One region of the Variovorax sp. 05N34 genome, then DNA from elsewhere that is predicted to be linked to it. Evidence: riboswitches for the same ligand, from Rfam matches in the RefSeq annotation. Region 1 holds a riboswitch; the other holds the start of a gene.
The links. Region 1 has a riboswitch for thiamine pyrophosphate ahead of thiC (phosphomethylpyrimidine synthase ThiC). Riboswitches for the same ligand answer to the same signal wherever they lie in the genome.

Region 1 (15,050 bases):
CGTACCTTGCACCGTCAATTGCTGGAAGAAGGCGTTTCGCTGCAGACGCTGAAGGATGAAGTTCGCCACGAATTGGCTGCGGAGCAACTGCGCCGCACCGACCGGCCCATCAAGCAGATCGCGCTGGCCGTGGGGTTCCGCAACGAAAAGAGCTTTTCGCGTGCCTTCCGGGCATGGTCCGGCGCCACGCCCGGCGCCTTCAGGCGTCGCGACCTGCCGAGCGGCTAAGGAAGTCGGCCCAACGAAAGCTGTAACCGCCGTTGGATTTGTGACTAAATGCTCACCCCAGCCATCCACGCCTTTGGCTACGCCAGAAGGCCCTCGATGGTGCCCCTACGATCGCCGTCATGCAGAACTTTCCCGACACCGACAGCGAAGACTTTGCCGACCTCATGGACTTCATCGTCACGTCCGGACGCACGCGCAACGGCACCTTCGTGACTGAAAACGCTGAAAAGCTGGTCAATCAGATGTGGGCCGGCCGCGCCCAAGCCATGACCCAATCGCTGATCGCCATGGCGAATGCTGCAGCGCCCGGCAAGCGCTGAGCGCCTTCAATCGCTTTCAGTCGCCTTCAATCGCCTTTGACGCGCCCAGCGACTGCCTGAGCGCCTGGAAATCCGGCGACCGCCGCAACGCACTGCGGCCCGCCGCGATCAGCCGGGTGACTTCCTCGTCGCCGATTGAGAACGCCGTCGGGATCTGAAGCAGCCGCAAACGCAGTTCACCATCGGCTGCGTCCCGAAGATTCACCTGCACCACGTGGATCTCGGCATCTGGCGCGAACGCATCCTTGCCATCGGCGCTTCGGACTTTCAGGTCTTCGCGCCACTGCCGCGTGGTGTCGAGCAGGAATTCCTGCGTCTCCAGGGTCGCTCGCGCGCCAGCGCCGAACAGCAGTGTGTCGGCCACCGCCCTGATGCCCGGCAGCTTGTCGCTCCGATCGATGTTGTTGGCCGGATCACGCGCCGAGTTCACGCTGATGACCACCAGCTTGCGCACCGTGCCGGGCGGAATGCCGACTTCCTCGAAACTCCGGCGCAATCCGCCTCCCACCAGCGCGCGGTCGAGCAGCCTGCGCACGGCGAGGTTGTCGGCGACGCCGCCGTCCACGAGGTGAATGAAAGGACGCGCTTCCCCATCGAGATAGCTGTTCGCCTGCATGCGGAACATGCGGGCGCGGTAGTTGCCGCCGACGCGCGCGGCGAGTCGCGGAACGATGCCTCGCTCCCGGCACTCCAGTGCGTAGTTCTTCAGCGTCAGCGGGCTCAGCAGGATCGGCACGGCGGACGACGCCGCGACCGCGAACGACAGCGGAACGCTCTGCAGATCGGAACAGATCAGCTCGAACTGGTCCGCGGTGAACTCGAACGGTGTGCCCAGCGACATGTCGGTCGCGGCGATCACGAGCTGTGGATGGCGCGGATTGCGCTCCACGTCGGCGTAGGTCTTGCCTTCGTAGATCTCGTCGAGCCGCCGCGCCAGCAGATGCGTGCGGCCATACCAGGGCGAGGTGAGGTCGTACAGGCTGCCGGGCCGAAGCGCCTGCCATATCAGGCTGTTCTGGAAGTTCTGCCGCAGGAAATCGCGCTCGAAATCAGGCAGCCTTTCGGCGCCGAAGGCTGCGTAGTAGGCGGCAAGGATGCTGCCGCCGGACACGCCGCTGATGACATCGGTCGCGTCGAGCAAGTCGGTGTCGTGGCCGCTCCATTTGAATGTGGTGTCGTGGAGTTCTTCGAGCACGCCGTAGCCGAAAGCAGCGGCACGCGCGCCGCCGCCGGACAGGGTGACGGCCACCAGGATGCTCGGATCGCGCCCCGTCGCACCGGCGACGAGACCACTGGCCGGTGGATTCTCGGGCAGCGGCTCGTTGAGCCATGGTCGCAGCGACGAACAGCCTGCGACGCACGCGGCGATCAAAAGACCACAGAGTGCGCGCAGACCCTGCATGCGACTCAGGCCGCAACGGCTCGCCAATCGGCAAGGAGCGACGGCAACTGCGCCATGTCCGTGAACACATGCGCGACTCCGACGGCGCGCAGCGCATCGGGGCTGCTGTGGCCAAGATCGCTCGGGCTGTAGCCGAAGACCGTCGCCCCGGCGGCCACACCCGCCCTGGCGCCGGTGATGGTGTCTTCCACCACCGCGCAGCGCGCCGGATCGACGCCCAGAGCGGTCGAAGCAGCCAGGTACACGTCGGGCGCCGGTTTCGAGCGCGGTTGCTCATGCCCGCTGAAGATGCGGCCTTCGAAGCAATCGAGGATGCCGATCTTCTCGAGCTGCAGTTCGACCTTGAATCGGTCGGCGCCCGACGCGCAGGCAATGCGGCCGTCCAGGGCGGCATGCAATGCACGCGCCGCCAGTGCCGCGCCCGGAATGGCGACGAGGTCGCGTTCCAGCGCTTCGTTGCGGCGCAGGCGAAAGCGATGAAGCCATTCGGGCGTGATCGCAAAGCCGGTGCGTGCCTCGATCAGCGCGGTTTCGTCCTTGACCGCCTTGCCCGTGAAGATCCGCATGGATTCGTCGACAGTCAACGCCCAGCCGAGTTCGCCGAGCATTTCGGCGAGGACGCGGTTGGTGATGGGCTCGGAATCGACGAGGACGCCGTCGCAGTCGAACAGGACGGCATCGAAGGGGATGGCTTTCATGGCGGCCATCGTAATCATTTTGCGGACCCGGGCCGCGGGCCCGCCCTTGTCATTTCACTGCGTCTTGCGGATCGGGATGTACATCTCGCCGCCCGCCGCCTTGAACTCGGCCGACTTGTCCGCCATGCCGTCCTCCATGGCCCGAACCTCGTCGACGCCCTTCTGCGCCGCGTACTCGCGCACTTCCTGAGTGATCTTCATGGAGCAGAACTTGGGGCCGCACATAGAGCAGAAGTGCGCGACCTTGCTGCTGTCCTTGGGCAGCGTCTCGTCATGGAATTCGCGCGCGGTGTCGGGGTCGAGGCCGAGGTTGAACTGGTCCTGCCAGCGGAATTCGAAGCGGGCCTTGGAAAGCGCATCGTCGCGCGCTCGCGCTCCAGGATGGCCCTTGGCCACGTCGGCCGCATGCGCAGCGATCTTGTAGGCGATGATTCCCTGCTTCACGTCGTCGCGATCGGGCAGGCCCAGGTGCTCCTTCGGCGTGACATAGCAAAGCATCGCGGTACCGGCCCAGCCGATCATGGCGGCGCCAATGGCGCTGGCGATGTGGTCGTAGCCCGGCGCGATGTCGATGGTCAGCGGGCCGAGCGTGTAGAACGGCGCCTCATGGCAGTGCTTGAGCTGCTCGTCCATGTTGGCCTGGATGAGATGCATCGGCACGTGGCCCGGGCCTTCGATCATGGTCTGCACGTCGTGCTTCCATGCAATCTGCGTGAGCTCGCCGAGCGTGCGCAGTTCGGCGAACTGGGCTTCGTCGTTCGCATCCGAAGCGCAGCCGGGACGCAGACCGTCTCCGAGCGAGAAGCTCACGTCGTAGGCCTTCATGATGTCGCAGATGTCTTCGAAGTGCGTGTAGAGAAAGCTTTCCTTGTGATGCGAGATGCACCACTTGGCCATGATCGACCCGCCGCGCGAAACGATGCCGGTGCGCCGGTCCGCCGTGAGATGAATGAAGGGCAGGCGCAGCCCGGCGTGAATGGTGAAGTAGTCGACGCCCTGCTCGGCCTGCTCGATCAGCGTGTCGCGGTAGATCTCCCAGGTCAGGTCTTCGGCCACGCCGCCGACCTTTTCGAGCGCCTGGTAGATGGGCACCGTGCCGATCGGTACCGGGCTGTTGCGCACGATCCAGTCGCGCGTGGTGTGGATGTTGCGGCCGGTGGAAAGGTCCATCACGTTGTCCGCGCCCCAGCGGATCGCCCACACGAGCTTCTCGACCTCTTCTTCGATGCTGCTCGTCACGGCCGAATTGCCGATGTTGGCGTTGATCTTGACCTTGAAGTTGCGGCCGATGGCCATGGGCTCGACTTCGGGGTGGTTGATGTTGGCCGGGATGATGGCGCGGCCCCTTGCGACTTCGTCGCGCACGAACTCCGGCGTGATGATCTTCGGGATGCTCGCGCCCATGGGGTTGCCGGCCAGGCGCTTTTCTCGCGCGGCGTCGGCCAGGTATTCGGCCATCCACTCGCGGCGGCCGTTCTCGCGAAGGGCGACGTATTCCATCTCCGGCGTGACGATGCCGCGGCGTGCGTAGTGCATCTGCGTGACGTTGCCGCCGGCTTTGGCGCGCCGTGGCGTGCGCTGCAGCGCAGCGGCGGCGGCACGCAGGTCGGCGATGCGCTGGGAGTCGCGGTCGACGTTGGTGGCGCCATCGTCGAGCGCAAGGTGCAGGCGGCCTTCGTAGCTTTCGGTGTCGCCGCGTTCGGCGATCCATGCGCCGCGCACGCCCGGAAGGCCGCGCCGCACGTCGATGTCGGCCGCCGGATCGGTGTAGGGGCCGGAGGTGTCGTAGAGCGATACGCGCTCGCCGTTGGTGAGCAGGACTTCGCGCACAGGCACGCGCAAATCGGCTCTGCTGCCCGATATGGCGCTCTTGCTCGAAGCGGGAAAGGGCTCGCGCGTCAGCGTGAGGAGGGAGGCGAACTTGTCGACGGCATTCATGCGGGGCACTCCTGGTTGTGGGACAACGGGTGCTCCGCGATCGCTCCGGACGGCATCGGTCACAGGGGACGGACGGGATGCCGGGGAGTCGCAGCTCTTCTTACGCTGGTATGAACCAGATCAAGTTCGCGGGTTCGGCCGCTTGGCCATCTCAGCACACATCTGCGTGCACCCCGGAGCGGGACCGATTCTAGGCCCGTCCCGCGAAAGGGATCAAGCGGGATTGGCCGCGACGATGGACGAATCGACGGCAGGCGATGTCTCGCCGGACTGCGCCACCCAGGCGTCGAGACCGCCTGCGAGGACGCGCACGCGGGTCACTCCGGCATTGCGAAGTACCCGCGCCGCCGCAATGGCGGAGCCGTCATCGGGGCAATCGCAGAAGACGACGAGTTCGCGGCCGTCCGAGAAGGCTTCGAGACGCTTGGGCAGCTGCTTGAGCGCAATGCCGAGGGCGCCCGGGATCGCACGACCGTCGAGCGCCCGCGCTTCGTCCGAGCGCACGTCGATCAGCGTCAGCCCGGCGCCGGCCGCCATCGCGGCGCGCAGGGCAGCGGCTTCGATGCGCTCGATGTCGAGAGATCGAAGAGCCATGCGGCGTTGCCGATAGCGCCAGAGCACGAATGCACCAAGCAGCACGAGGCAGATCACCGTCGCGACCATCCCGATGCTGGAGAGCACCGAAAGGACATCCGTGATGGCGGCATGGAACACGCGTCCGATCAGGAGGAAGCCCAGCGTCCAGATCAACGCGGCCACCGTTTCATAGGATAGAAACCGAGATTCGACATTCCGAGCGCGCCTGCCATGGGCGGCGCAACCACCGACACCCCCGGCACGAACTTGGCGGCAATCAGCGACAAGCCGCCCCAGCGCCCGAGGATGGATTCGCTGTGCTTGACGCAGGAATCGGGCGACAGCGAAATGCGGCAGAGCAGCCGCATGACCCGGTACCCCCAGCGGCGTCCGGCGATGAACCAGACGCCGTCGCCGAGGATGTTGCCGAGCACGGCGGCCAGCGTCACCGCGAGGAAAGAGACCTGTCCGCCAAAAGTCAGTCCGCCGGCAACGATCAGGAAAGGCACCGCCGGCACCGGCGCGCCCAGCCGCGTCGCCAGGGTGGCGACGAACACCACGGCGGGGCCTTGGCTGGCGAGGAGCGAGACGAATTCGTTCATGTCGGCGATATGTGCGATATGGGGGCGGTTTCGATGGTTTCGAGGCCGCTATTGCGCAGGTTTCGCCGCGCCGGACGCGGGTGCGGAAGCAGTGGCACCGCGCAGATCGATGTCCGAGAAATACGAGATCCCCCGAGACTTGGTGTTGTCCGCGTCCGCCTGGATCGCCACGCCCACCACATCGGGCAGCGTATCGCCAGCCTCGGCGCCGAAGGCTCGCTTGTAGTCGGCCACCAGGTTCCGGCGCTCGCTGAGCCAGCCGCCGGCCTTGTCGGTCGCGCCCGATTCGATGACGTCCATGCGGATGCGCTTGGTGAAGGCATTGTCGAACTCGCTGCCCTTGCTTTCCTTGACGTCCCAGACGTAGCAGAGGGTTTCGGTGGGTACCGTTTCGCCGGTCGAGCCTTTTGCCAAGGCGAGCTTGGTTCGCTCACCCACGGACAGCCGGTCTGACGGGAAGTCGAAGAACACGCAGACCTTGGCCGCGCCATCGTCGCCGCCCTTGGTGCGCAGATCGGCGCCTTCCACGAATTCCTCGACCTTCCAGCGCCAGGCCAGCGTGGCCTGGTCGTTGAGCTGAACGCGCGTGGCATGAACCAGATTGCCGTAGGACTTGTCGGCGTCGACCTTGAGCACCTTCTGGCCGTCGAGTTGGGTGATCTCGAACTTGGTCGGCGCCTTGTTCGGCAAGGTCGTGAAGCGCCATGGTGCGGGCGCTTGCGGGCCTGGCGCAGTCGAGAACGCCGTCAACACGCCCTCTGCGCGGGCCGCCGGGACCGCTATGCAGGCGATCGCGGCCACAACAGGGAATGCCGTCGCGGACAGCGAAGGCCGCCGGTGTCCAAACTGGAATCTTTTGTTGTCCATGGCTGGCCCCTGTGGCTGGTGGTTGAGGGTGGAGTGTGATCCAGGCGCGCCACAAGATAAATACCCCTTTTGGGAACTGCTCTGTCTCCCGCCTGCACACAATCGCGCCGTGCGCCGCGGCACGGCCGTCCTGTCAGTGCAGATCGCCGTCCACGTAGTACCACCGGTGCAGCGGCCCGCTCTCCTCGCGGACGAAGCGGCTGCGCTCGTGCAGGCGAGATGCGACGCCGGCACTGCTGCGCTGTCGGGCGACGAATTCGACTTCTGCATGGTCCGCGTCGAGGACCGAACGCGAGCGCACGTCGAGCCCGAGCCATTTCACGCCGGGCTCGAAGCCGATCGTCGCCGGCCGCGTCGAGGGGTGCCAGGTCGCAAGCAGATAGTCCGCCCGCTCGCGCACGAAAGCCGTGTAGCGCGAGCGCATGAGCGATTCGGCATCCGGAGCTGGCGTGTTGTCGAAATCGTCGACATAGCGCCCGCAACACTGCGCGTAGGCGAGCGGGAGTTCCCGCCGGTCGCGGCGCCCGCAGGGACAGGGAATACGGGCAGGATCGGGAGCAGGCATGGGGTATTGGCGAGGGGTTCAGCGCGTATTGTGCAGACCCTCGCGTAAACCCTTAGGCCAGGGCGCGCTGAATCAGCAGCTTCTGGATGTCCGAAGTGCCTTCGTAGATCTGGCAGACGCGCACGTCGCGATAGATGCGCTCCAGCGGAAAGTCATTGACGTAGCCATAGCCGCCGAGCGTCTGGATCGCTGCGCTGCAAACGCGCTCGGCCATCTCGCTCGCAAAGAGCTTGGCCATCGCCGCTTCCTTGAGGCACGGGCGGCCTGCGTCTCGCAGGCTGGCGGCATGCCAGATCAACTGGCGCGCCGCTTCGATCTGTGTGGCGCAATCGGCCAGCCTGAAGCCCACCGCCTGCTGGTCGAAGATGGCGCCGCCGAAAGCCTGGCGCTCCTTCGCGTAAGCCACGGCGACATCGAATGCGCTGCGCGCCATGCCGACGCTCTGGGCGGCAATGCCGATGCGCCCGCCTTCGAGCGCACCGAGCGCGATCTTGTAGCCCTCGCCTTCCTGGCCGATGAGGTTCTCGAAAGGAATGCGGCAACTGTCGAAATTGATCTGCGCGGTGTCGCTCGAATGCTGGCCGAGCTTGTCTTCGAGGCGTGCAACGTTGTAGCCCGGCGCATCGGTCGGCACGATGAAAGCGCTCATCCCGCGCTTTCCGGCGCCCTTGTCGGTGACCGCAATGACGATGGCGACCTGGCCGTTCTTGCCGCTGGTGATGAACTGCTTCACGCCATCGATCACCCAGCCTTCGGCGTCCTTGCGCGCCGTGGTGCGCAAGGACGATGCATCGCTGCCGGCTTGCGGCTCGGTGAGGCAGAAGGCGCCGAGCATCTGTCCCTGTGCGAGCGGCTGCAGCCACTTCTTCTTTTGCTGCGCATTGCCGTAGCGCATGAGGATGGCGTTGACCGGGCAGTTGGTCACGCTGATGGCGGTGCTGGTGCCGCCGTCGCCGGCAGCAATTTCTTCGAGCACCAGCGCGAGCGTCAGGTAGTCGAGCCCGGCGCCGCCGTCTTCTTCAGGCACGCAGATGCCATAGGCCCCGAGTGCCGCCAGGCCTGTGTGCGCCGCTTTCGGAAAGCTGTGCTCGCGGTCCCAGCGCGGCGCGTTGGGCCAGAGCTCGGCTTGCGCGAACTCGCGAACGGCGTCGCGGATCGCTTCCTGGTCGGCGTTGAGCAGCATGGCGGGTTCCTTGCTTTCTTGTCGTGCTTGGAGGTTGTCTACTTGGCCTGCCCGAGATCCATGATCAGCTTGCTGGCCATGTACAGGCGACGCGGAATGGCGCTGGTGTCCACGTACTCGGCCTTGTCGCTGTGATAGCCGAAGCCGGGCAGGCCCAGGCTTTCGATCACCGGCTTGCCCGACAGCGCGGCGTAGGCGGCGTCGGTGCCGCCGCCGGTGCGCTCGACGATGGTGAGTTCGCCGCCGGCTTCCTTGTAGTAGCCGATGGCCTTGTCGACCAGCTTGCGGCCGCCCTCACCTGCATTGAAGGCCGGCCGACCGCGCGTGATCAGCACTTTGACGTCGGCATCGGGCAGCTTCTTCTGCTGGGCTTTCTCTTCGAGCGTCTTCATGGCGGCGTCGAAGTCTTCGTTCTTCGCGTAGCGAACGTCGGCATTGAGCGTAGCGCTCGCGGGGATGATGTTGGACACCGCGCCGGCCTTGGCGATGGTCCAGTTGAAGCGCAAGCCTTTCGCCTTGTCGTCGATGCTCATCGTGCGCAGGACGAGATCGGACGCCTCGACGAGCGCGTTCACGCCGAGCTCGGGTGCGGCACCGGCGTGCGAGGCCTTGCCCGTGATGTTGACCTGCACATAGGCGATGCCGGAGGTGCCAAGCGAAAGGTCTTCCTTGCCGGCGCCCGTCGGCTCGAAGGACAGCACGTAGTCCGCCTTGGCCGCTTCTTCCTGAATCAGGTCGCGCGAGCCGAAGGAGCCCTTTTCCTCGTCCGTATTGAACAGCACCGTGATGCTGCCGAAGTCCTGGAAGCCGCGCGCCTTGAGCAGCTTGAGCGAATGCACGATGACCGCGTTGCCGCCCTTGTCGTCAGCGATGCCGGGGCCGTACGCCTTGTCGCCTTCGACCTTGAATGGCGCCTTTGCGAGGATGCCCTTCAGGTAGACCGTGTCCATGTGCGAGATCAGCAGCAGGTTCTTGCCGCCCTTGCCTTTGAGCTTGCCGACGATGTTGTCTCCGACGACGATGCCGGCCGACTTGCTGCGCGTGACGGTGAAACCCAGCGACTTCAGTTCGTCTTCCAGGTACTTGCCGGCCGATGCGAGCCCTTCGGCATCGCCCGTGCCCGTTTCGATGTTGACCAGGTTTTCGAGCGTCTTGATGACCGCTGGCTTTTCAGCGGTTGCAGCATCGAACAAGGCCTGGTCGCGCGTCTGGCTCCAGACGGCGGGGGCGATGAAAGCGGAAGCGAGCAGCGCGGCAACTGCGCTGCGGTGGAAGGCCGGATGCATGTGAACAGAGTCTCCAAAGGGGAAAAAACGGGGCTTCATTCTAGGCAGCCCCTTTGTGCGGATGAGAGCGAACTCAGAGCGGATCAGAGCAGTTCGATCGCCACCGCCGTGCCTTCGCCACCGCCGATGCACAGCGTCGCAACGCCGCGCTTCTTGCCGCGCTGCTGCAGCGCATGGATCAGCGTGACCATGATGCGCGCACCGCTTGCACCGATCGGATGGCCCAGGGCGCAAGCGCCGCCGTGCACGTTGACGATGTCGTGCGACACCGAGAGCTCGTGCATCAGCGCCATCGGCACCACCGCGAATGCTTCGTTCACTTCCCACAGGTCGACGTCCTTGACTGTCCATCCAGTCTTCTTGAAGAGCTTGGCGACGGCACCGACCGGTGCGGTGGAGAACCACTCCGGCTGCTGGGCGTGCGTGGCGTGCGCGACGAGCCGGGCGATGGGCTTTGCACCGTACTTCTTCGCGGTGCTCTCGGTCATCATCACGAGCGCAGCGGCGCCGTCGTTGATGGACGAGCTCGATGCCGCCGTGATGGTGCCGCCATCCTTCTTGAAAGCCGGCTTGAGCGTCGCGATCTTGTCGAGCTTGACCTTGCCGGGTCCTTCGTCGATGTCGATGACCGTTTCGCCCCCGCGGCCCTTGACGGTCACGGCGGCGATTTCAGCCTTGAATGCACCCGACGTGGTCGCTGCCTTGGCACGCTCTACGCTCGCGATGGCAAAGGCGTCCTGCTGCTCGCGCGTGAACTTGTACTTGGCCGCGCAATCCTCGCCGAAGGTGCCCATCGAACGGCCCGGCTGGTAGGCGTCCTCGAGGCCGTCGAGCATCATGTGGTCGAAGATGCGGTCGTGGCCCATGCGGTAGCCGCCGCGGCCCTTGAGCATGAGATAGGGCGCGTTGGTCATGCTTTCCATGCCACCGGCCACCATCACGTCATGCGTGCCTGCGAGCAGCATGTCGTGCGCGAGCATCGCCGCCTTCATGGCCGAGCCGCACATCTTGCTGAGCGTCACCGCGCCCGCGCTATCGGGCAGGCCGCCCTTGTAGGCCGCCTGGCGCGCCGGCGCCTGGCCCTGCCCCGCCATGAGGCAGTTGCCGAACAGCACCTCGCCGACGCTGTCGGCCGTGATACCCGCACGCTCCACGGCGGCCTTGATGGCAACGCCGCCGAGGTCATGCGCTGCAAGAGAAGAGAAGTCGCCCTGGAAGCCGCCCATGGGGGTGCGGGCTGCGCCGACGATCACGATCGATTCGCTCATGAAAATGCTCCTTCAGTGGTCTTGGAAAGTGGTCAGGGAAAGTGGTCAGAAATAAGGGTTGTGGCTGTCGTGACGAAAGCGCTGCGCCTCGTCATACGGAAAAACGTCCAGCATGTGGCCGGCCTGGATGCGCTGCTTGTGGCTCTGCCAGAAAGCCGCGTCGAGGAGATTGGCGTGATGCGCCATGAAGGCTTCGCGCACAGCCGGATTGCCAAGCAGGAAGGGGCCGAATGTCTCCGGGAAAACATCCTTTGGGCCGACGGCATACCAGACCTCGCCGCTCATCTCTTCCTCTTCGTTGCGAGGCGCCGGTACCTTGCGGAAATTGCAGTCGGTGAGGTATTCGATCTCGTCGTAGTCATAGAACACGACCTTTCCGCCGCGCGTGACGCCGAAGTTCTTGAACAGCATGTCGCCCGGAAAGATGTTGGCGGCCACCATGTCCTTGATCGCATTGCCGTATTCGATGACCGCATGCTCGAGCTGCTTGCCTGCGCGCTTGGCATGGTCGGGATGATCGAGCTGGTCGAACGCCTCCTGCAGGTAGATGTTGAGCGGAATCATGCGGCGCTCGATGTAGACATGCTTGAGCACGATCTCCATCTCCCCATTCCCGTCGCGGTCGCCGATCTCGAGCTGGCTGGGCGCGAAGTTCCTGATCTCCTCGATGAGTTCGGGCTCGAAGCGGTCCATCGGAAAACCCACGTCGCTGTACTCCAGCGTGTCGGCCATGCGTCCGACGCGGTCGTGTTGCTTCACCAGCATGTACTTGCTCTTGATCTGCTCGCGCGTGGTGTCCTTCTGCGGTGGAAAGAAGTCCTTGATCAACTTGAACACGTATGGAAAGGACGGCAGGTCGAACACCAGCATCACCATGCCCTTGATGCCCGGCGCGATGCGGAACTTGTCGGTCGAATAGTTCAGGTGGGAGAGAAAGTCGCGATAGAAAAGCGTCTTGCCCTGCTTGGCGAGCCCCAGTGCGTTGTAGATTTCCGCGCGCGGTTTCCTGGGCATGAGCGATCGCAAAAACTGCACGTAGGCCGACGGTACTTCCATGTCGACCATGAAATACGCACGCGCAAAGCTGAAGAGCATCTGCAAGTCTTCTTCGCCGAAGAGCACTGCATCGACATAGAACTTGCCCTTGCCGTCATGCAGGATGGGCAACGAAAAAGGCAGCTCCGTGAAGCCGTTGATGATCTTGCCGACCACATACGCGCCCTTGTTCCGATAGAAGAGACCCGACAGCACCTGCACCTGGAAATTGGCGCGCAGCTTGATCTGGTGAAAGCGCCCGAGGATTGCGGCCGCCACGCGCTCCGCATCGCGGCGCATGTTGGCGTAGCCGCTGCCTTGCAGCGCATAGTCGTCCAGGATGCACTCAATGGTGTCGGCGAGCGTTTCCTGTGCCGGGTAGTAGGCGCGATAGGTCGGCGCACCGCGCGGCTCGATGTACTCCGTGCTGATGGCGGGGCGCACGAAGATGAAGTCGTTCTGAAAATACGCCCGGTGCAATATCTTGGTCGTCACCGAGTTGAAGAAGGTCTCCGCCAACTCGGGCTGGTGATGATCGACCAGCAGCCCGATGAAGTGCAGCTTGATCTGGTGCCAGACGTCCATCGGCTGCTCGCCGGCCTTGAATTCCTTTTCGAGCCGCGCAACGGCTTCGTTCACACGCAGGTCGTAGAACTCGATGCGCTCCCGCTGCGCTCGCTGCTGTCCGTGCCAGTCCGCCGTCTCGAAGCGATGCTTGGCACGCGACGACTCGGCACGAAACAGCCTGTAGTGCCGATCGAAGCCGTCCCGCATCGCCTTGGCGACGTCGTAGGCAAGCGGCGAATCGAGGCGCTGCGGAAACATGGCTTCGGCCGATAGCCTGGCGAACTACTTGGCGGACTCGGACATGGTCAGTTCGCCGGGCTTGCTCCACTTGTAGCGAATGCGCTGCACCGCGGCGCGATACTGGTTCTCGATCGGCTTGTTGCCGTCGACGGTGATGCCGAGGTCCTGGATGAGCCCGTCGTGCACGCCGAAGGCCCAGCCATGAATCGTGACGGCCTGCCCGCGGCTCCATGCGTCGACCATCACCGTGCTGACGGACACATTCACCACCTGCTCGGCGACGTTCAGCTCGCACAGCGCGTCGGCGCGTGCTGCTTCGGGCAACGTGTCGAGCATCACGCGATGCCGGTCGCGCACGTCCTGGATGTGGCGGATCCAGTTGTCCGCGATGCCGATGCGCGCGCCTTCGAGGGCGGCCTGCACGCCCGAACAACCATAGTGGCCCACCACCATGATGTGCTGCACCTTCAGCCGCTCGACGGCGAACTGGATCGCCGACAGCGCGTTCAGGTCGGAATGCACCACGATGTTTGCCACGTTGCGGTGCACGAACACCTCGCCCGGCTCCAGCCCGGTGATCTGGTTGGCCGGCACACGGCTGTCGGAGCAGCCGATCCACATGTAGCGCGGGGTCTGCTGCTTCACCAGGCTGGTGAAGAAGCCAGGACGGTCGCGCTCCATGCGTGCGGACCACGCCCGGTTGTGGGCGAACAGATCGTCGAGGGTTTCGGGTGCGTTTTCCATGGTCGTTCTTGGATGAGTTGAAGGTGAGATTGGCGCTCAGCGCGTCTTCTGTCTTGCGGCGCGCGCGAGCGCGGCGCGTGCCTGTTCTTCCTGCTGGCGGACCTCGGCGAGGTTGGCTTGCAGCTCCGACAGTTGGGATTCGAGCTGTTCGCGATGACTGCCCAGCACGCCCAGGAAGCGCTGCAACTGCAAGGCCGTGTCGCGCGGACTGTCGTACATGTCGAGGATTTCCTTGACCTCGGTCAACTTCAGACCGAGTCGCTTGGCGCGCAGGGTGAGCGTCAGGCGGGTCCGGTCGCGCGCCGTATAGATCCGCTGCATACCAGCTCGCCGCGGCGCGAGCAGGCCCATGTCCTCATAGAAGCGGATGGCCCGTGTGGTGAGATCGAACTCCTTGGCGAGTTCGCTGATGGTGAAGGTCTGCGACGGCATGAGAATGGCTCAAAAGCAATGAGTAAGCGCGCCGGAGCGGCACTGCCTACAATGGTGGCTCCTTGCCATGACGTTTACGTTAACGTCAATCGTACATGAACCTCCTCGAACGCGAACTCCATTACCCCCACGGCGACACATTGCCGGCCCCCGGGGAGGCGCTTGAAGTCGCTCCCGGCGTGCGCTGGATCCGAATGGCGCTCCCCTTCGCGCTCGATCACATCAACCTCTGGCTGCTGCGCGACAAGATCGACGGCGTCGAAGGCTGGACGGTGGTCGACTGCTGCATCTCCCACGAAGCCTCGCGCAAGCAGTGGGAACAGATCTTCGAAACACAGTTGCAGGGTCTGCCGATCCTGCGCGTGATCGTGACCCACATGCACCCGGACCACATCGGCCTGGCTGACTGGCTGTGCAAGCGCTGGAACGCGCCGCTGTGGATCAGTTCGACCGACTATCACGTCGCACGGGTGCTGACCTCCACGGGCGACACGCTGGCCGGCGGCGATGCCGCCGCGGATTTCTTTGCGACCCACGGCCTCACCGACCCGGAAGCAATCGCCAAGATCCGCGCCCGCAGCAACTACTACTCGAACATGGTGCCGTCAGTGCCGGACAGCTTCGTGCGCATGCTGGACGGCGACGTCGTCCAGATCGGCGGCCGGGGCTGGCGCTGCATCAGCGGCTATGGCCATGCGCCCGAGCACATTGCCCTGTATTGCGAGGAACTCAATGCGCTCATTGGCGGCGACATGATGCTGCCGCGCATCTCGACGAACGTGAGCGTGCATGCCGGCGAGCCGGAAGCCAATTCGCTCCGGCTCTTCCTGGACAGCATCGAGCGCTTCAAGTCCTTGCCTGAGAACACGTTGGGTCTGCCTTCGCACGGGAAGCCTTTCACCGGCATTCATCGCCGCGTCGAGCAGCTCAAGGAACACCACCGCGACCGCCTGGCCGAACTGCTCGAAGCCTGCATCGCCAAGCCGCACAGCGGAGCCGAAGGCTTGCCGATTCTCTTCAAGCGCGCGCTCGACCTGCACCAGATGACCTTCGCGTTGGGCGAGACCATCGCGCACCTTCATCTGCTGTGGTTCTCGGG
Region 2 (15,050 bases), on a different contig from region 1:
AACGGCCCTGACTCGTGTATGTTCACGACCGGTCACCCGGTGTTGTAGTCGAGCGTCGCTGCTGTTGCGCGATCGGGTTTCGATCGGGAGTCTCTCCCGCCTCCAGGATTTGAACGATGCCAAGACTTATCGTGCTGCAGAAAAACGGGTCGGCCAAGCAGGTCAACATCACGGGGACGCCATTTGTCATCGGTCGCGCCGACAGCTGCGATCTGGTTCTGGACAGTCCGTTGGTGAGCAGGTCTCATGCTGTCTTCGAAACCGTCGGGAATGCGATGACGATCCGCGATCTTCAAAGCCACAACGGAACCTACGTCAACGGTGATCGGGGTGATGTGAGCGCCTTGAGCAGCGGTGACGAGATCAAGATCGGCAGCTATCAGATCCGTTTTCTGGCAAGCGAATCTCCGATTGGTGCAGCCGAGGCGCTTCGGCTCGTGACCATTCCCGGCAAACTATCCGACATCGACATGCTCAAGCTCAGCGGCAAAGCCTGAGGTCGGCGCGGCTTCGGGGAGCAACCGAGGCCTGCATGGCACCCCTGAAGCGGGTGCGATACTCCCGGTGCCCGGCAGAAAACAGCACCCATGCAGCAAAAGAGAAACGACAGCGGCGAGCTGAACTTTTATCTACTGAAGTGCCTGGTCGCGCTGATCGATCATTCACACGTATCGCGAGCGGCGGACGCGCTTTCAATCAGCCAGCCCGCAATGAGCCGTGCGATGAGCCAACTGCGTGCAGTCACCGCAGACCCGATTCTTGTACGAGGCGGAAGCGGGCTCATACCCACCGCCAAGGCGATTCAGCTGCGCGACTTTGCCGATCGCATCCTCCGAGAGATGGACGAACTGCTCGGTGACGCGGTGGCCTTCGATCCCGGGACTACCCAATATGAGTTCCGGATGGTGGTCACCGATTACCTCGAATGCGTATTCATTGAAGGTCTGCTGAAACGATTAAGCGCCGCCTTCCCGCGAATCAGCGTATTGACGCGCCATCCCGTGCATCCTTCCCACTTCAACAAGGTGCTGGAGGCCGGCGAAGTGGATTTCGCCGCTGGAATTTTGCCCATGAGTCTTCGCGACTTGCGGCACCGTTTGCTGTTCAGAGATCACATCGTTTGCGGCGCTCGGAAGGATCATCCCGCAGTGGGCCGAACCCTGTCGCCCAAGGAGTTTGCGGCGCTCGAGCACCTTGTGATCATGCCAAACACAGTGAACTGCTTTGGCGAATCGGTGGACCAGGTCCTCGGCGCACAAGGGTACCGGCGCAATCGCCGGTTCGTCACACCCAACTACCTGACTGCTCCGCACCTGCTTGCTGATTCCGACATGGTCGCGCTTTTGCCTGCATCTTTGCTGAAGCGTTTCAGCAATGAACTGGGTTTGGCGGAAGTGCTATTGCCGGTGCATGTACCTCCGTTGGATATCTATCTTTCCTGGCATGACCGCACGCATCGGCATGCCGCCCACACCTGGTTTCGCGACCAGGTCGTGAAGAGCCTCCAGCCGCTTACTCAGGCCCCTTAGCTGTCAAGGCTGGCGCGTGCCCAGCGCGCCAATCCAATTGGCGCATAGCGCATATCCGCGCCCGCCATGGACAACGATCCTTCGACTCCCAATACTTTGCCCGTCGCCGCTATATGTCTCTGCTATGTCCTATCGAATCATTCGAACCGTTGACGACCTGGCACAGCTGCCGGATGAAGAATTGCTGGCAAGTCTCGGCGCCCTGCGCGCTGCGATCGTTGAAGCAAAGCGACAACACGGAGTCGCTGTGCGGGAACACGTCATACCTTCTGGATCACCTTTCACCTTTCCTTCGTTCAACTGGCGCCCGAAAGGTCCACAGCGCCTCGATACACCCGTCCAACTCAAGCCCGAGACGCCGATTGATGAACTTGCCGTGCGTGCAAGCGCGAGAGAAGCGTTGCGCGAACTCAGCATCTTCTGCATCGAGGATCTGTCGGCCATCAGCGAGCAAGAGTTGCTGAACGAAGAGGCGATCGGCGCAAGAACTGTCGGAAGATTGCGTGAAATGCTGGCTCGCGTGGGACTCGACTTTCTTCCGAACCCCAATGTCGAAGAGCGCGCGCATGAGCAAAGCAAGGCGGTGCTCGCCTTGCCGTCCGACGCTCGCGCGCTCGCCCTGCGCGGGCTCGTGGACTCAGCGTTCGTTTCCTCGCTGGGGCTGAGGTCATCCACATTGAGCAGGGCGCTCGCCCATGGCTTCGAGACGGTCGGCCAATTGCGGCGGCTGACACTTGCTTCGCTATGCGAAAACTTTGGCAAGCGCGAAGCGCGAGAGATCTACGACCTGTTGCTGGCCACCGATTGTCCCTTCACCAGTTCAGCCTCTCCAATCGATCTTTGGCGCCATGGTCTGATGATGGCGAAGGAACTCCCGGTCCCTACGGCAGGCGAAACCCCCATTGCCGAATTGCGGCCTTGGCTGGGCACGTCGGTGGACTCGTTGAGTGCTTGCGGCATTGATACGCTCGGCAGTCTCCGAAGCGTCGCTGCTCAAGGAGACGTTGCTTCTTTCCGCGGAATGGGGCGCGTCACGTCCGATCGGGTTCTTGGCTTTCTCGGATCCTACGTGGCGCCGCAACCATATCGGCGCGGCATGTCAACTGCGACAGGCTTCCCCGCCTGATCGAGTGTTCGTTCCATCTGCGGCTTTGTCCGCGGATGGACTTGGTGCAAGATGTCACGACCCTTGACTCCATCCATCTCATGAAATTGCACCTTTGTACTAGCGCAGTTGCTATTGGCCTTCTGTGTTCGGCGCATGTCAACGCTCAGTCCCAACCCTCCAAGAAGATTGAGGCTGATTGCTATGCGCAGCAGGCCGCGCTTGAAAAAGACATGCGTGCCGCTCGTTCGAGAGGGCAGATGCTGCGTCGGCGCCAACTCCAGGAATCCCTGGACGCCTTGCGAAGCCGCTGCGATGAAATCGCCTCGCAGGAAAGTCACGAAGCGCGCGTCATGCGGCAGAAGAATGTGGTCCTGCAATTGAGGCTCGATCTTGATCGCGCCGAAGAGGATTTGCGGAAGCTCGTGGCTGAGAAGAAGTAGATCGGAAGTGGAGAAGTAGGGGCGCCACCCGCCTGACTTCTCCGGTCTAAGACGCGGCCGCAGTCCGGAAGTCGCAAGTGCAGCGAGTGAAAGGCGCAAACAATGGCACAAACCGAAATCACAAAGAAAAAGCCCGCTACAAAAATGTAGCGGGCTTTCCAGAGGCCTTGCGGCTTGTAGTGGCTCCTCGACCTGGGCTCGAACCAGGGACCTACGGATTAACAGTCCGGCGCTCTACCGACTGAGCTATCGAGGAACAAGCCTCAAATTATAGCGTCGTTTTTTGGCTTTTCAGACTCGACGCAACAACCTGCATTTTTTTCATCCCAAGTTCGACGACGTTCGCATCATGGTCATCAGTCGGCCCGCAGCGGCTTCGGGATCGGGATCGGAAATGATCGCGCGCACCACCGCCACCGACCCCACACCTGTCGCCAGAACATCGGCCATGCGTGCCGCATCGATACCTCCGATGCCGACCTGCGGATAGCCTCGCAGCAGCCGAGCGTAAGCATCCAGTCGTGCGACGCCTTGTGGTGCCGTGGCCATCTGCTTCAGGGTAGTGGGATACACCGCACCCATCGCGATGTAGCTCGGGCTCACGGCATCAGCGCGCACCATCTCCGCGTACCCGTGCGTGCTGACGCCAAGGCGGAGGCCCGACGATTGGATCGACTTCAGATCCTGTGGTGTCAGCGCGTCGAGGTCTTCCTGACCGAGATGAAGGCCGTAGGCTCTCGCCTCGATGGCTGCACGCCAATGATCGTTGATGAACAGAAGACTCTCCGTGCCGCGCACCGCTTCCACCGCCGCGCGGACCTCTTGGGCAATTGCTTTCGCGTCTTTCGATTTGAAGCGCAACTGAACAGTCGGCACGCCAGACTTGGCCATGCGCCCCACCCATTGCGAATCTGGCAGTACGGCATAGAGGCCCAACTTCTGCGGACACTGGGGGAACGCGTCTTCGCGAGAAGCGGGCGGGAATGCCCTCATGCCGAAGTCGACCGGGTTGTCGGGCCACGCGTTTGCATCGAAGGTGCCGGTGCGTCGCGTTTGCGCATCCCATGCATTTGCAAGGCACTCGGCGTCGACTTCGATAAAGCCGAATGCGGCGCATGCTTGCTTGGCGCCGCGATAGACGCTTCCTGTCGACGAGAAAGCATCGGCCGTGTTGCTGCTCTCCCCAAAGCGACCTGCGTGCGCCTTGACGATGGCATGTGCGATGGCGCTCGCGTCTTCAGGCGAATTCATGATGTTCATTGCGTCCACCGCATTCGGGGTTGATATTCAGGCTTGATGCCAGAAGGGGGTCCCAAGCACCGGCGTGCTCGGCTGAGCAGAGAGCTGTGCGGCCATGGCGCCGGCACGATGCGCCTCTCGACCGGCGTGCACCGCGTCCGCGAATGCACCCGCCATGGCGACCGGATCTTGGGCGAGTGCAACGGCAGTGTTGAGCAGCACGCCGTCGTAACCCCATTCCATGACTTGGCAGGCGTGAGACGGCAGACCGAGGCCGGCATCGACGAGCAGCGGCACCGTCAAGCGCTCGCGCAGCATCTGGAGCGCATATGGATTGACCGGCCCGCGGCCGGTGCCAATTGGCGCTGCCCAAGGCATCACGGCCTGGCATCCGACATCGACGAGCCTTTGGCATAGCACGAGGTCTTCGGTGCAGTATGGCAATACCTGAAACCCGTCTCGGATCAATTGCGATGCGGCATCGACCAGGTTCAGCGTGTCGGGTTGGAGCGTGTAGTCGTCGCCGATGAGTTCGAGCTTGATCCACGGCGTGTCGAACAGTTCGCGCGCCATCTGCGCCGTGGCGATGACTTCCTGCACGCTGTGGCAGCCAGCAGTGTTGGGCAGCACCGGCACATCAAGTCGCCGCAGAAGGTCCCAGAAACCGTTGTCGCTGCCGGATGTGCCCGACGCCGCCGTCTGGCGGCGCAGCGAGGCGGTCAGCATCGCGGGTCGCGCCCTGCAAACCGCAGCTTCGAGGATATCCGGCGATGGGTAACGCGCAGTGCCGAGCAGAAGGCGGCTCTGAAAAGGCTGCCCGTACAGCACGAGCGGGTCATTCGCGGGGTAAGAGGAATTCATGGTGTTCTCAGCCGCCCGTCACCGGACGGATCACTTCAATGCGGTCGTCGGCGTGCAGCGTGTGCGACGAGTAACTCGATCGCGGGACGAACTGGCGATTCACTGCCGCGGCGAAAGGCGGCGTGGCGTTGATGAGGCGCAGCGCGTCGACGAGCTTGGATTCGGGCGGGAGCGTATGAGGAAGGTCGTTGATCAGAATCTTCATGAGATTGCCTCTTCCAGGCCGGCCGGCAGATCGAAACGGCCAGCTAGGGTCGAGTGCCCGTTCGCGAGCATCTCCATCGCCATATCGAGAATGGCGGGTGCGATCATGAACCCGTGCCTGTACAGGCCGTTGATCTGCATCACACCGGGGCGCGGGTGGCGCACGGCTGGCAGATTGTCGGGAAGGGTGGGACGGCATTGTGTCGCGATTTCGATGATGCGGGCCTCCGCGAAGCCGCTATGCACGGAATACGCTGCGCTCAACAGTTCGAGCGTGGAACGCACGCTGGCGGGCGACATGTCATCCGACTCGATCTCGGTCGCTCCGATGACGAACACGCTCCCAGGCTTGGGCGCGATGTAGAGCGGATATCGCGGATGCACCAGTCGCGTCGGGCGTCGCAGCGTGACCTCAGGTGCGTGCACGCGGATGACTTCGCCGCGCACGCCGCGAATCGCGTTCCACTGAGGACGCGCGCCCAGGCCCCTGCAGTCGATCACGCGTTCGGGTTGGCCCGGCGATCCGGGCGCGAAGTCGTCGAGCGTGCGCGGAGTGTGCCAGTGCAGGCGCACCCCAGGCAGCGCTTGGAGCGTCTCGAGCAAAGCGGCTAACAACTCGCGATTGTCGAGTTGGCCTTCGCCTGGCAAGAGCAGGCCTTGCGCGAATCGCCGCCCCAATGAGGGCTCGACGGCAACGATGCCTTCAGCGTCGAGCGTTTGCATGGCGGGGAGATCAGGCACTGCCGCGCGCGTCCCGGCGAGCACGCGCGACAGCCGAGACGCCTCCGCGCTGTCCTGCCGATGCCACAGCACCAAGGTTCCTTCGCGCTGGAAGAAGACCGGCCCGGCGAGGGATTCGATCAACTCGGGCCAGCGTTCGAGTGCGTAGTGGCCCATGCGCACCACGGAAGGCGGCGCCACCGCGGATTCGGCCAGCGGCGCCAGCATGGCGGCGGCCACCCGCGCTGCGGCGCCGCCGGCGTCGGGGCCTGCAGCATCGAACAGGTCGACCTTGCAGCCAGCTTGCGCCAGTGTCACGGCAAGCAGCCGCCCCATCAGACCGGCGCCGATGATGGCTGCGGACCCGAAAGGAAGACTGAGCCCGATGCGCTTGTCAGCCTTCACGCACCCCTCCGGCACAGTCGTTGATCGCGTGGTCGATAATTTTCGACATGACCAATGCATTTTCCCGCTATGCGCGCGTCCTTTCGATCGCCGGCTCCGACAGCGGCGGCGGCGCGGGCATTCAGGCCGATCTCAAGACTTTCTCGGCCCTGGGTTGCTACGGCATGACGGCCATCACTGCACTGACGGCCCAGAACACCTTGGGCGTGACGGGAATCCATGGCGTGCCGCCGGCCTTCCTCAAGGCGCAGATTCAGGCGGTCGTCGAAGACATCGGCGTCGATGCCGTCAAGCTCGGCATGCTGCATGCGCCCGAGATCGTCGAAGTCGTCGCATGGGCGATCGATCACTACAAACTGCCGAACGTCGTGCTCGACCCGGTGATGGTGGCTACCAGCGGAGACAGGCTGATCGCAGCGGAAACAGTGCAGGTCTTGGTACGCGAACTCTTTCCGCGCGCGGTCGTGGTGACGCCCAATCTCGATGAAGCGGCATTGCTGATCGGTCATTCGATCGACGGCGCCGACGCGCTCGACGACGCGGCAAGTGAGCTGCTGGCGCTCGGAACGACTGCCGTCCTGCTCAAGGGCGGTCATCTCCCGGGCGACGACGTGGTCGATCTCCTGGCACAGGCGAACGGCGATCGATTGCGCCTGGCTTCGACGCGCATCGCCAGCCGCAATCTTCATGGCACGGGATGCACGCTGTCGTCCGCCATCGCGTCGAACCTGGCGCTTGGCTATGACTTGCCGCAGGCTGTCGAGCGCGCGCGCGGCTATGTCGTTGCCGCGATGGCGGCCGGCGCTGATGTGAAGATCGGTCGCGGGCATGGGCCTCTCAACCACGGCTTTGCGCCAGTGCCGACCGTCCGCCTGCCGGCGCAGGGCGGGTGATCCATGCAAACACGAAGGTGATCACGAGCGTCGGCAGCGCGGACCCCCAGCGCGGAGCCCATGCGGCGCAGGCGTGATAGACCACGATGCCGCCGATCCAGATGGCGGCGGCAGTCCAGTCCACCCGCCGCGTTTGCACCGACTCGACCAACGTACCGAGGCCGAGCCGCCCGAGAATCACTCCGTACAGCGGCACGAAGACCGAACTGAGCATCAGGAGAAACGGCTCGAGCGAGTGCATTGGCAACACCAGTGCGAAGGCAATGCAGACCGCCGCGACCAGCAATCCCCAGCGGCGAATGCTCCAGCGTGGCATCAGGCTATGAGCCGAAACGGAGCCTGAATAAACATCCCCATAGGCGTTGTCGAGTTCGTCGACCAGGATCAGACCGAGCGCGACCAGCCCGCCCTGCGCCAGCAGCAGCGCGGCCAGCATGTCCGTGCCGGGGTCGGCCACACTCACCACCATCACCCCCAGTGCGTAGCACCAGATGTTCGCGACGGCATAGCCGAACCATGTGCCGCCGAATGCGCCGCCCAGCCCACCAATGGACCGCTTGCCATGACGTGCGTAGTCGGCCACCAGCGGGAGCCAGGACACCGGCATCGCAATGACGAGGTCGAGTGCGCCGAACATGCTCATGCTGCCGTCGCCGGGCCTTGTCCAGAATGATTCGAGCCCCTTCGCATGAAGCCGTGCAGCGAACTGCCAGCTCAGCCATATCAGCGACAGCACGACCAGCGGCAGGCCGAACCGGCTCACGAACCGTCGAACAAGCTTGACCATCGATCCAGAAAGCAGGGCCAGGAGCACGGCGCCCCAGAGGAGTGTCGTTGCGACCGCGCCCACTTGTCCGTCCAGCGACCAGCCAAACGCCTGCCTGCCGATGGCCTGGGTGCCCTCGCGCATGATCACGATCTCGAAGGTGGTCCAGCCGATCAGCTGCACGATGTTGAGTACGACGGGCAGTCGGGCAAATGCGCTGCCGTAGGTCGCATGCATCAAGCCGGCGCTCGCCAGTCCGCTTTCGCAGCCGACCCGCGCAGTCCATGCCAGCAGACCTGCGCCGATGCACGAACCCAGCACAATGGCGATGGCCGCCTCGCGCGTGCCGACCGCGGGCACCAGGTAGGCGCCGATCTGCATGACCAGCAAGCCCACGCCAAGACTGAACCACAGCGCCATGTGGTCGTGCCATCGGAAGACGCGTCCGGATTCGCGGAGCGGCGTCAGCGCCTCATTGGCGCCTGTCGACGCCTGCTCGTTCTTTGTGTGTGCCATCCATTTGCTCCAATGCAAATTGTTTGGCAGGTGGGCGAGGCGACGGCGGCACGACAGGCACGCGAGAAACGTGACGGCCGCCGGACCAGCTTCCCTGCGCGAGGATTACCTCAGTCAGGTTCAAAGGGACTCTCTCAGCCGGTACACCGCAAACGGCGGACCGGCACCCCTAGCATTGCTTCAATCTGGCGAAGCGGATCTGATTGTAGAACTGTGCGGCGGATCGATGAACCGGTGCGACAGCTTCACCAGCACCCAGAACACTCCCGCGATCGCCACTGCCAAGACGAAGCCGCCGAGCACATCCAAAGGGAAATGAACGCCCACGTAGACGCGTGCCCATCCGGTGACGATCCCGATCAAAAGGACCGCAAGACCGGTCATGCGCAGAGTCGGTCGCAGGCAGAGGATCAAGGCGACCGCGAACATGACCGTTGCGTGTGTACTGGGCATTGACCCGCGTGCGCCGTGCTCGATGTAGCTTGGGCTCAGACCCGCGACGAAGGGCCGAGGCATGTTGACGGCGGCGGCTATGGCGTGGGCAACCACCGATGCGGCGGCTGCTGCGACCAGCGTCGCAATCACATATTTGCGTTGCGAAGGGTGACGCCAAGCGGCCCCGATGACCAAGGCCCCGCAAAGCCAAGCCGTGCCGACCGCCAAAAGAGATGCGATCCACAGGATCTGCGGATGCGGCGTGTTGCCGGCCGCCATCCAGTGAAAAAGCGAGACATTCAACTCCTGCATGCCTCGCATCCTAGCGGCAAGGTCAATGCTGGACCCCGAGCAGCGTATGCAGTCGCGTGCTGGTGGTCGTGTACTGCAGCGGGATCGACTTGCCCGGAAAGACGACGGCTGTCGCGCCCCAAGCCGCCAGGGTCGCTTCGTGGAAGCCGCAGACGATCAGCTTCTTCTTGCCTGGATAGGTGTTGATGTCGCCGACCGCGAAGACGCCCCGTTCGCGAGTCTCGAACTTTTCCGTGTCCACTGGTATTTGCTTGCGAACCAGTTCCAAACCCCATTCGGCGATAGCACCCAGGCGCGGCGAGATGCCGAGGCACCCGATGAGCGCATCGAATGGCACGGACACGGTCTGCGCGTCGGGCGTGATGATCTGCAGATGGGCGTCGTCAAAGGCGGACGGCTGGCCGATCGCGAGCTGGATCGACCGCGCCGCGACGTGTGTCCGCAATGCTGCGACGTTGGCATCTTCAGCCTGGAAGACGTCTCTTCGATGAAGCAGGGTGACGTGCCGCGCGAAGGGTACCAGCGCCAGTGCGGTCTCAAGGGCCGCATCGTCGCCGCCATTGACGACCACCCGCTGGCCGGCAAAGCGATCCAATGCGTCAGGGTGATAGAAAAGCTTGGTGCCCTCCAGTTCTTCGATGCCCTCGACGGCAATCCGCTTTGGCACGAATGCGCCGACGCCGGCCGCTATGAACACTGTCCTGGCAAGAAAGGCGGTGTTTCGCGAAGTGGTCAGGAGGAGGCGTCCGTCGTCCTGGCGCGCCAACGTGGCAACCTGCTCACCGAAATGGAAGTGGGGCTTGAAGGGCGCGATCTGCTGCACCAGCGACTCCGACAAGCCTCTACCAGTGGTCACAGGCGTGCCGGGGATGTCGTAGATCGGCTTGTCGCCATAAAGCTCGACACATTGGCCGCCGGCCCGGGGCAGGGCGTCGACGATATGGCAGGAGACTTCGAGCAGGCCGAGCTGAAAAGCCTGGAACAGCCCGACCGGACCCGCGCCGATGATCAGCGCGTCTGTCTCGATGGGCGCTTGCGCGCTCAGCGCACGAGCTCCGAAATCTTGCCGGTCTTGTCTTTCCACTCTTCGGCGTCAGGCAGCGCGGGCTTGCGTTTGGTGATGCTCTTCCAGCCGTCGGCCATGGCCAGCTCGGCATTGAGCTTGATGAAGGCGATCTGGTCGCCGGGCAGATCTTCCTCGGCGTAGATCGCGTTGACCGGGCATTCGGGAATGCAAACCGCGCAGTCGATGCATTCGTCGGGGTCGATCACCAGCATGTTCGGACCTTCGCGGAAGCAATCGACCGGACAAACGTCAACGCAATCGGTGTATTTGCAGCGGATGCAGGATTCGGAGACGACGTGGGTCATGGTGATTGCAAAGCGGGAAGGTAAGCGGGAACCGGCAATTTTAGGCGTTTGCGGCAGGCCGCACGAGGACGGCTGCGGAAGTCCGATGCGAAGCGGTGTCTACCAGGATCAGTGAACCAAGCGCGCGCGATTGCGTGAAAGGCAGCACGGCCAGAGGCTGTTGGAGGCTGAGCACCACGTCGCCAATCGCATTGGCTTCGAGCCGGTCGGCCGGCTCGGAATCCAGCGTGGTGATGTTGACGCGATCCACGATGCGCGCCACCTTCGCCTTGACCCAGCGATGGCCCTGCAGCGCCCAGTAGACGCGGCCCGCCACGAGCGGTTCGTCGTCGAGCCACGCGATGGTGGCGGTGATCTCGCGCGACGGTTCGAAGGCGCCGGGTTCCAGCAGCCAGTCGCCGCGCGACACGTCGAGTTCGCGGTCTAGCACGATGCCGGCGCTGTGACCCGCATGCACGGCTTTCGGCTGGCGCGTATGGCTCAGCACCTGCGCAACCGTGGCCGTCTGGTTGCCCGGCAGGACCGTCACGCGTTGTCCCGGTTCGATGTGGCCGCTGGCAACGCGGCCCCAGAACACGCGGCGACCGCGCGAAGTGTCCGCCGAAGCAGAGAACTTCTCCACCCATTGCACCGGAAACGCAAAAGGCACCGCTTCGTCCTGCGCCGTGACCGGCAGCTTCTCCAGCAGTTCGAGCAGGCTGGGGCCTTCGTAGCCCGCCCAGTCCGCATGTCGAGAAGCCACATTCCAGCCCTTGAGCGCCGAGATCGGCACCGTGGCAGCAACCTGCACCCCGGCCGCTTCGGCAAAGTTCGACAGCGCCGCCGAAATCCGCTCGAACGCCAGTTCGGCATCGTCCATGGCGTCGAGCTTGTTCACGGCGAACACAATCGACTGCACCCGCAGCAAATGGCAAAGCAGCGTATGCCGGCGCGTCTGCGGCAGAAGCTCGCGCCTCACTACTTCCCCGTCCCCGCATTCGGCAGCCCAGGCCAGCTTGGTCGCATCGACCAGCACCACCGCCGCATCCGCGCTGGAAGCCGCGGTCACCATGTTGCGCGTGTACTGCTCATGCCCCGGCGCATCCCCGATCACGAACTTGCGCTGCGCCGTAGAAAAGTACCGATACGCCACGTCAATCGTGATCCCCTGTTCGCGTTCGGCCGACAACCCATCCGTCAGCAGCGCCAGATCAGTTTCACCCCCCCGCTGAACCCCCGCAAGCTGGTCCTGCAGCACCGTCTTGCTGTCAACCAGCAGCCGCCCAATCAACGTGCTCTTGCCATCGTCCACGCTCCCGCAAGTAATAAACCGCAGCGCAGCCCCCGTCTCGGCAGCAGTGTGATCAGGCAAAGCAGCAATCGAAGTAGTCATGATCAGTTCAATTCATCAGCGGCGCGTAGGCCTTATTCGAGAAACACCGCGGAACCGGCTTAGCCGGGCCGCTGGTGTTGCCCCCGGCAGGGGGTAGGCGGCCACACGAAGTGGGCAAGCCTGGGGGCGAGTCAAAAATACCCGTCTTTCTTGCGCTTCTCCATGGAAGCTTCCGAGGTCTTGTCATCCATGCGTGTGGCGCCGCGTTCGCTCACATCGGCAGCGAGCGTTTCGACCACCACGTCGGCGGCATCGGACGCGAGGCTTTCGACTGGGCACGTGCAAGTGATATCGCCCACGGTGCGGAAGCGCACGTCACGCACTTCGACCTGTTCCCCGTCGCGCGGCGGAGTGAGCGCGGTCACCGGAACCAGCAGCCCGCGCCGCTCGACTACTTCGCGCTTGTGCGTGTAGTAGATCGACGGCAGCGCGATGTTTTCGCGCTCGATGTATTGCCATACGTCGAGCTCGGTCCAGTTCGAAATGGGGAACACGCGGAAGTGTTCTCCGGGAGAGAGGCGCGTGTTGAACAGCGTCCAGAGTTCAGGCCGCTGGTCTTTGGGTTGCCACTGACCGAAGCTGTCGCGGTGCGAAAAGATGCGTTCCTTGGCGCGCGCCTTTTCTTCGTCGCGGCGTGCACCGCCGATCAGCGCGTCGAAGCGAAATTCCTCGATGGCTTCGAGCAGCGTGACCGACTGATGCACGTTGCGCGATTCGTCAGGATGCGCAAGGCGCACCGTGCCGCGCTTCATTGAGTCCTCGACGTTGCGCACGATCAGTTCCGCCCCGAGTTCCTTGGCGCGCGCATCGCGAAAGTCCGTCACTTCGGGAAAGTTATGGCCCGTGTCGATCATCAGCAGCGGGTAGGGGATGCGGCCAGCGCCGAAAGCCTTCTCCGCGCACTTGAGCAGTACCAGCGAATCCTTGCCGCCCGAAAACAGCAGCGTCGGCCGTTCGAAAGAGGCGGCGACTTCGCGCAGGATGAAGATGGTTTCTTCTTCGAGTGCGTCCAGTTGCGTGTTGGACAGGCGCGCAAGCGACTGCGAAGTTTGCAGCAGCAGATCGTGTTCGGTACGGGCGTTCATGAAATGGGGCGCTCAGAGATTGAATCGAATGCGACGTGGGACATCAATGCGCGAGGTGCAGACCGCACTCGCGGTTGTCCTCGCCCTTGGTCGGATCGAGGTAGTCGAAGTTGTTGGGCAGTCCATGCGCCTGGCAGTAGGCGTGCAGATCCTTGGAAGACCAGTGCAGCAGCGGTGCGACCTTGATCAGTCCGTCTGGATTGATGCTGACCGGATCCATCTGCGCACGCACGGCGGTGTCGGTGGCCCGCAGCGCGGTGAACCAGACCTGCGGCGACATTTCGCGCAGCGCGCGCGCGAAGGGCTCCAGTTTCACTTCCTCGGTGAAGGCGGCGTGGCGCGGATCGTCGAGCGTCGGTGTCGGACCTTCCACCGCTTCGCGATGCGCTCGCGAACGCCGGGGCACGAAGATGCGCAGATCCAGGTTCAGCAGCTTCGTCACCTCGTCGGCGAAGCGATAGGTGGCGTCAGTGTTGTAGCCGTTGTCCATCCAGACCACCGGCACGTCGGGTTTCGCGCGCGTGACCATGTGCAGGATCACCGCCTCGAAGGGCCTGAAATTGGTGGTGATGATCGCCCGCCGGCCCAGGCCGATAGCCCAGTCCACGAGGCCCTCGGCGTTGCGGCCGAGCTTGGCGTTGATTTGTTCGAGATCGATGTTCATTTGGCGAAGGCAACCGTTCAGGCGCGCTTGAAGATGGGTGTGGCTTGCACCGCGTCGCCCTGGTAGAAGGCCGCGAATCTGTCGAATTGGCGTTGAGCCGCGGATGCATCAACGCCTTCCTTCAGAACGGCGCTGGAGAAACCCATGCGCTGCATCTGCACCAATTGGTCGACCAGCACGTCGCCAGTCGCGCGAATCTCGCCCTTGAAGCCGAGGCGGCGACGCAGCAGGAATGCCTGGCTGTAGGCGCGCCCATCGGTGAACTTCGGGAAGTCCAGGTCGATGCGCTCCACGTCGTCAAGGCACTGCTCGATCGCGAGTGGATCGGCGTCGTTGGACAGTTGCAGCACGGTCGGATCGCCGTTGTCGATGTGATCTTCGGCAGCGATCAGTTGAAGCGTCTTGTTCATGCGGCCACCTCGACCTTGAAGCGTGCGCCGTTGGCGGCGACCTTGAAAGGCTCGATGCCGACTCGCCGCAGCGCATCGATGAAGGTTTCACCCGCTTCCCGCGTATCGCGGTAGGTGTTCAGCACGGCTTCGATCACGTCGGGCACTTCGGCCGCCGAGAAAGAAGGGCCGACCACCTTGCCGGGCTGCGCCGCGCCGCTGAGTGCGGAACCATCGGAGCCGCCGAGCGTGACCTGATACCACTCCTTGCCGTCCTTGTCGACGCCGAGAATGCCGATATGCCCGCTGTGATGATGGCCGCACGAATTGATGCAGCCGCTGATGTGCAGGTCGATTTCGCCCAGGTCGTCGAGCTCGTCCAGGTCCTGGTAGCGCTCGGTGATGGCTTCGGCGATCGGGATCGAACGCGCATTGGCGAGCGCACAGAAATCGCCGCCGGGGCAGGCGATCATGTCCGTCAGCAGGTGCACGTTGGCGCTGGCGAAGCCGGCTTCGCGGGCAGCCAACCAAAGAGCGTGCAGGTCTTCGGCATGCACCCATGGCAAGAGCAGGTTCTGGTCGTGCGTGACCCGGACCTCGCCGGCACTGAAGCGGTCGGCCAGACGCGCGGCCGTTTCGAGCTGTTCGGCCGATGCATCGCCGGGCGCCTGCAAACGGCGCTTGAACGACAGCGTCACGGCGCGCAGCGACGGGTTCTTGTGCGGCGCCACGTTGCGTGCA

Region 2: another riboswitch for thiamine pyrophosphate. It lies ahead of AC1DMA_RS02475 (purine-cytosine permease family protein); the one in region 1 lies ahead of thiC (phosphomethylpyrimidine synthase ThiC).

What each region holds. Positions count from the first base shown of each region.
Region 1 covers NZ_JBFTNI010000016.1:41,251-56,300, forward strand. Annotated here, with positions in the region: gene AC1DMA_RS28675 (AraC family transcriptional regulator) at 1-228, shown strand, start outside; gene AC1DMA_RS28680 (hypothetical protein) at 348-548, shown strand; gene AC1DMA_RS28685 (patatin-like phospholipase family protein) at 565-1,950, opposite strand; gene AC1DMA_RS28690 (HAD family hydrolase) at 1,956-2,648, opposite strand; gene thiC (phosphomethylpyrimidine synthase ThiC) at 2,703-4,586, opposite strand; TPP riboswitch at 4,667-4,772, opposite strand; gene AC1DMA_RS28700 (rhodanese-like domain-containing protein) at 4,800-5,345, opposite strand; gene AC1DMA_RS28705 (DedA family protein) at 5,333-5,764, opposite strand; gene AC1DMA_RS28710 (DUF3047 domain-containing protein) at 5,813-6,631, opposite strand; gene AC1DMA_RS28715 (YchJ family protein) at 6,765-7,196, opposite strand; gene AC1DMA_RS28720 (acyl-CoA dehydrogenase family protein) at 7,249-8,379, opposite strand; gene AC1DMA_RS28725 (glutamate carboxypeptidase) at 8,418-9,665, opposite strand; gene AC1DMA_RS28730 (acetyl-CoA C-acyltransferase) at 9,749-10,933, opposite strand; gene aceK (bifunctional isocitrate dehydrogenase kinase/phosphatase) at 10,979-12,793, opposite strand; gene can (carbonate dehydratase) at 12,818-13,519, opposite strand; gene AC1DMA_RS28745 (MerR family transcriptional regulator) at 13,556-13,951, opposite strand; gene AC1DMA_RS28750 (MBL fold metallo-hydrolase) at 14,047-15,050, shown strand, end outside.
Region 2 covers NZ_JBFTNI010000001.1:495,322-510,371, reverse strand. Annotated here, with positions in the region: gene AC1DMA_RS02530 (hypothetical protein) at 1-48, shown strand, start outside; gene AC1DMA_RS02525 (FHA domain-containing protein) at 117-497, shown strand; gene AC1DMA_RS02520 (LysR family transcriptional regulator) at 588-1,529, shown strand; gene AC1DMA_RS02515 (helix-hairpin-helix domain-containing protein) at 1,654-2,655, shown strand; gene AC1DMA_RS02510 (DUF1090 family protein) at 2,736-3,077, shown strand; tRNA gene AC1DMA_RS02505 (tRNA-Asn) at 3,258-3,333, opposite strand; gene AC1DMA_RS02500 (thiamine phosphate synthase) at 3,399-4,328, opposite strand; gene AC1DMA_RS02495 (thiazole synthase) at 4,365-5,177, opposite strand; gene thiS (sulfur carrier protein ThiS) at 5,185-5,382, opposite strand; gene AC1DMA_RS02485 (FAD-dependent oxidoreductase) at 5,379-6,506, opposite strand; gene thiD (bifunctional hydroxymethylpyrimidine kinase/phosphomethylpyrimidine kinase) at 6,554-7,399, shown strand; gene AC1DMA_RS02475 (purine-cytosine permease family protein) at 7,344-8,681, opposite strand; TPP riboswitch at 8,756-8,862, opposite strand; gene AC1DMA_RS02470 (phosphatase PAP2 family protein) at 8,862-9,428, opposite strand; gene AC1DMA_RS02465 (NAD(P)/FAD-dependent oxidoreductase) at 9,451-10,512, opposite strand; gene fdxA (ferredoxin FdxA) at 10,470-10,799, opposite strand; gene AC1DMA_RS02455 (sulfate adenylyltransferase subunit 1) at 10,840-12,171, opposite strand; gene cysD (sulfate adenylyltransferase subunit CysD) at 12,303-13,256, opposite strand; gene AC1DMA_RS02445 (phosphoadenosine phosphosulfate reductase domain-containing protein) at 13,300-13,920, opposite strand; gene AC1DMA_RS02440 (DUF934 domain-containing protein) at 13,938-14,330, opposite strand; gene AC1DMA_RS02435 (nitrite/sulfite reductase) at 14,327-15,050, opposite strand, start outside.